2 regions of the Dactylosporangium thailandense genome follow, and region 2 is predicted to be linked to the other one. Evidence: riboswitches for the same ligand, from Rfam matches in the RefSeq annotation. Region 2 holds a riboswitch; the other holds the start of a gene.

Region 1 (3,394 bases), 4.5 Mb from region 2:
CCACTCGGCATCGGCCGAGCGCAGGCCGGCGAGGAGCACCGTGATCCGGCTGTCCACCCGGTCGCCGTAGGCGTCGCTGACCGCGCGCACGAGCGCGTCCATCTGCGGGTGCCCGCGCCCGGCGCCGAGGTGCTCGCGCAGCTCGCGGACCGTGCCGATGAGCGTGCCGGTCCGGAAGCCGGCCGGGGTCGCGGGCGCGGGCGGCACCGAGTACCCGGCGGCGATGAGCGCGACGGCCGTCTCCGCGGGGGCCGGCACCCCGAGGCGGGCCAGGGCGGCGAGCGCGCCGAGGCGCAGGCCCGCGTCGGGCTCGGCGGTCGTCAGGCCCTCGAGCCAGGCGATCGCGGCCGGGTCGGTGGTGGCGAGCCCGGCGACGGCGGTGACGATCGCCCGGCGCACCAGCGGGTCGGGCTCGGCGTCGGCGTGCCGGCGGAGCAGGTCGACCGTGGCTTCGGGGGCTTCGGCGGAGATCGCGCGCACGAGCGGTACGACTGCCGCCCGCACTTGCGCGTCGGCGTCGTGGAGCAGCGCGAGGAAGCGGGGGCGGTCGGCGGCGAGGGTGGCGTTGGCCGTCCGCGTCCGCCCGGCGAGCGGCTGGTCCCACGTCGCGCCGCCGACGCTCGCCAGCAGCTCGACGGCCGCGGCCCGGCCGGGCAGCCCCGGCGTGGTGGCGATCCGGGTGAGGAACGGCAGCGTCTCGAGGGTGCAGCGGTAGACGTCGCCCTGGTGGTGCACGACCCCGTAGAACTGGTCGAGCGCCACCTCGCGCACGGCCGGGTCGGGGTCGACGAGATCGCGCAGGATCGCCGGGACGCCCGCGGCGGAGCCGTAGGCGTGCCGCAGCCGCTTCCACGCGACGGCATCGAGCCCGGCGAACACGCCAACGTCGCCCATGGGCGGCGATCCTACGACGTGTCCGGCCGGGCTCGGGTCCCGCCTTGTGGGGTTACACGCGGCCGTAGCCGTAGAGCGAGTCGATGTCGATCGGGGCGACCTTCACCACGGTGCGGCTGTTGGGGGCGTGGATGATCTGGTTGTTGCCGATGTAGATGCCCACGTGCCCGAGGCCGTTGTAGAAGACCAGGTCACCGGGGGCGAGCTGGCTCCGCGAGATGTGCTTGACCTTGCCCCACTGCTGCGCGGCGTTGTGCGGCAAGGTGACGCCCGCCGCCTTCCACGCCATCATGGTCAGGCCCGAGCAGTCGAACGTGTCCGGGCCGGCGGCGCCGAAGACGTACTTCTTGCCGAGCTGGGCCCACGCGTAGCTGACCGCCTTGCCCGCCGAGCCGGAGACGGCCGGCGGCGGTCCCGGGTTCGTGGTCGGGTTGGCGGTCTTCACCGGGGTCTTCGCCTTCGCCGCCGCGGCGGCCGCGGCCGCGTCGGCCTTGCGCTGCATCTCGTCGAGCTTGGCGATGTTGCCCTCGATCTGCTTGCGCCGCGCCTCGAGGTCGGCCTTCTGCCGGCTCTGGGCCGCGAGGGTCTCGTTGAGGCGCTGCTTCTCGGCGTCGACGCCGGCCTTGGCCGAGGCGTACTTGGCGAGGTCGGCCTGCTGGTTGCGGGAGATCTGCTGCAGCGTGCCGACGCGGTCGAAGAAGCCGTCCGACGACGTGGCGCCCAGCATCAGTGACCAGGAGCTCAGGTTGCCGCCGGACTTGTAGGCGTTGACGGCGATCTGGTCGGCGGTGGCACGGGCGGCGTCCATGCTCGCCTCGAGCGGCTGGAGGTCGGTCTCGCGCTGCTTGATCGCGGCCTGGGTGGCCTCGAGGTCGCCGTTGATCTTGTTGTAGTCCTCGACGATGTGCTCGAGCTCCGCGTTGCCCTTGTCGATCTGGGCCTGGAGCTCGTCGTGCGTCGGGTCGGCATGTGCAGCACACGCCGGCGCGACCATCGCCGCGACCGCCACTCCGATGAGTAACGAGCGCAGCGCCGTCCGTCGGATGAACACGGCAAGCGTCCTTCTTCGCATCCGCCTACCGGGTTAGCTGACGGGTTCGGGCGAGAAGAAGGTTCGCCCTACCACGACCGTGACGGTCGCGGATTCACCCCTGGGGCTAGCCCCGGGTGGGTCCCCGGCTCACGCGCCGGCGCCTGTTGCCAGGGCCGTCGTGCGACTCGGCGGAGCCTGCCCGGGCCGCCCTTGGTGAGCGGCTGTGACCTGGCAGGCCGCACCAAACGTATCGGCGAGGTGTCGGCGGCGGAACCGCCCTAAGCAACACTTAACGTGGACTCAAAGATCACGTTGCGTCGATGGAATCCGTTATCGCCCGATTGCTCCCGATCGCGTCCCGTCGCACATGGTAGGACGGCGCGACATCGTCGCCGGCTAGCGGTTCCCTCCGGACTGGCGGCTGCTGATGTACGCCTCGATCTCCTCCTCGGTCGGCTCGGCGAAGTACTCGTAGGGCGCGACGGACACCCCCTCGACCACCTGGCGCGGGTCGTCCTCGGCCGCGTCCGGGTCCAGATCGCGCGCCCAGCGCGAGCCCATCGAGAAGACGGCGAAGCCCGGCTCGAACCGGTAGCCGATGTCCGTCTCCTCGTACTCGTAGCCCTTCGCCGCCAGGTCCGCGACCACGTCGTCCATGAACCGGGACGTCAGCTGCACGCCGTCGAAGAACACCTCCTCACCGCCATCGGCGAGCTCGACGAGCTCGACCGTCTCGTCGCCGGTGTAGGTCAGCACGAGCATCGGGCTCGTCTCGTACACGGCCCGGCTGCTCCGGCCGGGATGGACGGGCGGCCCGATCCGGCTCTCGACCACGTCGCGGTGCTCGCCGACCTTCACCAGGGCCACGCCCTCGCCCGGAAGAATCTCCATGCCGCGCATGATGCCACGGCCGCGCGACAGCGTCGCCACCGTCGTCGCGCGGGCCGGCGACACTCCGAAGTGGACACTCGGGCGAGCCCGGCGACCGGCGTGTCCTGTGTAGACAGCGGCGCCGGCGTTCAGGCGAACGGGTGTACCCGGATCGCCCCGCAGCGGATCGGCCGGCGGGCGCGAGCAGCCGAAATGCGCACAGGAAGGCCGGATCCGACCGGCCCGCCTGCGGCCATGAGGCCATGTAGGCCCTTGTTCGTACACGCCGGGCACGAGTAACGTCACGCGCCGTGAGCGCAGTGCAGCGTAACAACGTCAGGCTCCTTGGCCCCGAGGACGCCCCGGCCGTCGTCTTCGCGCACGGCTTCGGCTGCGATCAGAACATGTGGCGGTTCGTCGCGCCGCGGTTCGCCGGCGATCATCGCGTCGTGCTGTTCGATCACGTCGGGGCCGGGAACTCCGACCTCGGCGCCTACGACGCCCGGCGGTATGCGTCGCTCGGCGCCTACGCCGACGACTTGCTCGAGATTCTCCGCGAGCTCGACCTGCGCGGGGTCGTGTTCGTCGGGCACTCGG
Region 2 (3,394 bases):
CCCGCAGCAGAGTACGAAGAGGCCGATCCCGCCGAAAATAATGATCTTCCAGGTTTTACTCACGCGCATCAGCGTATGAATCGAGATCAAGACCTGATGTAAACCATTTGACGCAGGTCATGCCCGATGCGCGACGATTCGCGCGAACGGGAACGGCGTTATGGCGCGGTCGGCACGTGCGCGCGGCCGCGGGCAGAGGCCGGAGCCATGTCCGATGCGAGACAAGCCGCGGGCCGGGAAACGGGGTCGCGAGCCGCGAAAACGGGGCTGCGGGCCGGAAACGGGGTCGCGAGCCGCGAAAACGGGGCTGCGGGCCGGAAACGGGGTCGCGAGCCGCGAAAACGGGGCTGCGGGCCGGAAACGGGGTCGCGAGCCGCGAAAACGGGGCTGCGGGCCGGAAACGGGGCCGCGGGCCGCAGGCCGGGGAATCGAGCGCCGCGAGCCGCGAGCCGCGAGCCGTTTCAGGCCCGCTGTGCGACGACGAAGAGGCGAGGGAACGGCAGGATCGTGCCGAAGGGCTCGCGCGGGTACAGCTGCCGCATCTGCTCCTTGACCTCCGCCGTGAACTCCTCGAGGTTGTTCCCGGAGAGGGCGTCGAGGTAGGGCCGCAGGCCGGTGCCCTTGAACCACTCGAAGACCGGGTCCTCGCCGGGCAGCACGTGGTAGTAGGTCGTCTCCCACGCGTCCACGGTGAGGCCGGCCGCGGAGAGGAGCCGCACGTAGTTGGCCGCGCTCAGCACCGGCGACGCCGAGCGCGGACCCGTGGTGCCCGAGGCGCCCGCCAGCAGCGGTGCCCAGCGCTCCTGTGCCGCCACCGCGACCATGCCCGGGTCGAAGGAGAGCGGCACCTGGAAGGCGAGCGTGCCGCCGTCGTCGAGCGCCGCCGCCCACAGCGGCAGCAGCGTCTCGTGGTCGCCGACCCACTGCAGCGAGGCGTTGGCCACGATGACGTCGAGGGAGCCGCGCTGGGGCCGCCACTCGCCCGCGTCGGCGAGCTGGAAGGTCAGCTGGGCGGTTCGGTGCTCCGCGGCCGCCGCGATCATCGCCGGCGAGGAGTCGAGGCCCAGGATTGCCGCGTCCGGCCAGCGGGAGGCGAGGGTGGCGGTCATCGTGCCGGGGCCGCAGCCGAGGTCGACGACGGCGACCGCGGACGTGGTGGGGATGCGCGCCACGAGCTCGCGGAACGGGCGGGCGCGCTCGTCGGCGAAGCGCTCGTACTGCTGCGGATCCCAGGTCGCCATGCCCCAATGATGAAGGGCCGCCCTTCGATGGGAAGAGCGGCCCTTCGAACAAGCGACGAACTAGACCTTCGGCCGCCCGTACCCGTAGATGCTGTCGACGCCGATCGGCGCCTCCTTCACCACGTCGCCCGTGTGCGGGGCGTGCACGATGGTGCCGGGCTTGACGTAGATGCCGACGTGGCCGAGCCCGTTGTAGAACACGAGGTCGCCGGGCAGCAGCTGGGAGCTGCTGATGTGGGCCACCTTGCTCCACTGGCTGGCCGCGTTGTGCGGCAGGCTCACGCCCGCGGCGCCCCACGCGCCCATGGTCAGGCCGGAGCAGTCCCAGCTGTTCGGACCGGCGGCGCCCCACTTGTAGGGCTCGCCGAGCTGTGCGTAGGCGAAGTTGACGACCTTCTGCCGGGTCGCGTCGTCGACGACGGGCGCCTTGGCGTTGGTCGTGCCGGGCGAGCTCACCTTGGTACTGCCGGCGTTCTTGGCCTTCTTCTGCAGGTCCTCGAGCTTCTTGACGTCGCCCTCGATCTGCTTGCGCTGGTTTTCGAGATCGGCCTTCTGCGTGTTCTGGGCCGCGATCGTCTCGTCCAGCTTGGCCTTGTCGTTCTTGTAGTCCTCGATGCTCTTCTGCTGCTGGTGCGTGATCTGCTGGAGCATCGAGAGCTGGTCCATCAGCGAGCCCGACGACGTCGCGTTGAGCACGATGTTGAGGTTGCGCATGTTGCCGTTGGTCTTGAACGCGGCGATCGCGATCTCCTGGACGGCGCCGTTGGTCGCCGCCACGCTGTCCTCGAGCGTCTTCGCCTTGCTCTGGGAGTCGGCCAGGTCGATGTTGATTTTGTTCCAGGCCTCGACCGTGGCCTCGAGGTCCTTGTTCGACTTGTCGAGCTGAGCCTCGATGTCGGCGAGCGACGGATCCGCGTGCGCGACCGTCGCGGGTGCGAGCACGGTGAGTGAGACGAACCCGATCAGCAGAGTCCGCAGCACCGACCGGCGGGCACGATGTCCAGTGGACAAGGAAAGACCCTTCTGCACCGACACCGCCTACCGGGTTAGCTGACGGGTTCGGGCGGGAAGAGATAGCGCCCTACCGCAGCGTTGCGGATTCACCCCGAGAAGCGCGGGTCCCCGGTTCGCCGCGCGCGCCCGGGGGTGGGTGCGCGCGATGTCGATTCGGCGGCGCTTGCCCGGCGCCGTCCGGGTTGGACGGCGGACTGCCGAGCAGGCCAGAGCCTAACTTAACGTGATCATCTCGCGGGCGAAAGGCGTGCGTCCCGCTCGATATCTATTACCCCAAAAGTCCGTATTACTGCCGGTTGGCCGCCCGTGCCAGACCGTGACATCGGTGCCGGACGGTTACAGATTCGGGGCTTGATTCCTACGCGGAAGCGGGTTAAATACTCCTAACTTCTTACACCGCCGGTGCAAATAGTTCGGGGGTCCGCACGTGCTACGGGTCCAGAACCTCGAGGTCGTCTACGACGATGTGATGCTGGTGTTGCGGGGCGTGGGCCTCGCCGTCCCGGAGGGCCGGATCGTCGCCCTCCTCGGCGCGAACGGCGCCGGCAAGACCACGCTGCTGCGGGCGCTCTCCGGCCTGCTGGGCGTGCACGACGGGGCCGTGACGCGCGGCTCCGTCACCCTGGGCGACACTCCCGTCCACCGCCTGCGCCCCGCCGCGGTCGTGCGGCGCGGGATCAGTCAGGTGATGGAGGGCCGGCGCACCTTCGCCGAGCTCACCGTCGAGGAGAACCTGCGGCTGGGCGCCCATACCCGCCGCCGCGGCGCGGCCGAGGCGATGGAGCGCATGTACGCGCTCTTCCCGGTGCTCAAGCAGCGGCGCGCGGCGGTGGCCGGCTACCTCTCGGGCGGCGAGCAGCAGATGCTGGCGATGGGCCGGGCGCTCATGTCCGACCCGAAGTACCTGCTGCTGGACGAGCCGAGCCTGGGCCTGGCCCCGCGCATGGTCGAGCAGGTGCGGGACCTGATCGTGGAGATCAACCGGGCCGGCACCGCCGTGCTGCTGGTCGAGCAGAACGCGACCATGGCGCTCTCCGTCGCCGAGCACGGATACGTGCTGGAGAACGGCAAGGTCGTGCTCGACAAGCCCGCCGCCGAGCTGCTCGCCGACGACGACATCCGCGAGTTCTACCTGGGAT

The links. Region 2 has a riboswitch for cyclic di-AMP ahead of AC6JBM_RS38040 (NlpC/P60 family protein). Riboswitches for the same ligand answer to the same signal wherever they lie in the genome.
Region 1: it holds a riboswitch for cyclic di-AMP, as region 2 does, so the genes downstream of both, AC6JBM_RS02590 (C40 family peptidase) here and AC6JBM_RS38040 (NlpC/P60 family protein) in region 2, are expected to answer to the same signal.

The regions. Positions count from the first base shown of each region.
Region 1 is NZ_AP029195.1:617,927-621,320, reverse strand. It holds gene AC6JBM_RS02595 (HEAT repeat domain-containing protein) at 1-894, opposite strand, end outside; gene AC6JBM_RS02590 (C40 family peptidase) at 947-1,945, opposite strand; cyclic di-AMP (ydaO/yuaA leader) riboswitch at 1,953-2,097, opposite strand; gene AC6JBM_RS02585 (hypothetical protein) at 2,324-2,818, opposite strand; gene AC6JBM_RS02580 (alpha/beta fold hydrolase) at 3,109-3,394, shown strand, end outside.
Region 2 is NZ_AP029195.1:8,550,893-8,554,286, reverse strand. It holds gene AC6JBM_RS38050 (Rv0361 family membrane protein) at 1-63, opposite strand, end outside; gene AC6JBM_RS38045 (methyltransferase domain-containing protein) at 462-1,241, opposite strand; gene AC6JBM_RS38040 (NlpC/P60 family protein) at 1,302-2,222, opposite strand; cyclic di-AMP (ydaO/yuaA leader) riboswitch at 2,263-2,424, opposite strand; gene AC6JBM_RS38035 (ABC transporter ATP-binding protein) at 2,725-3,394, shown strand, end outside.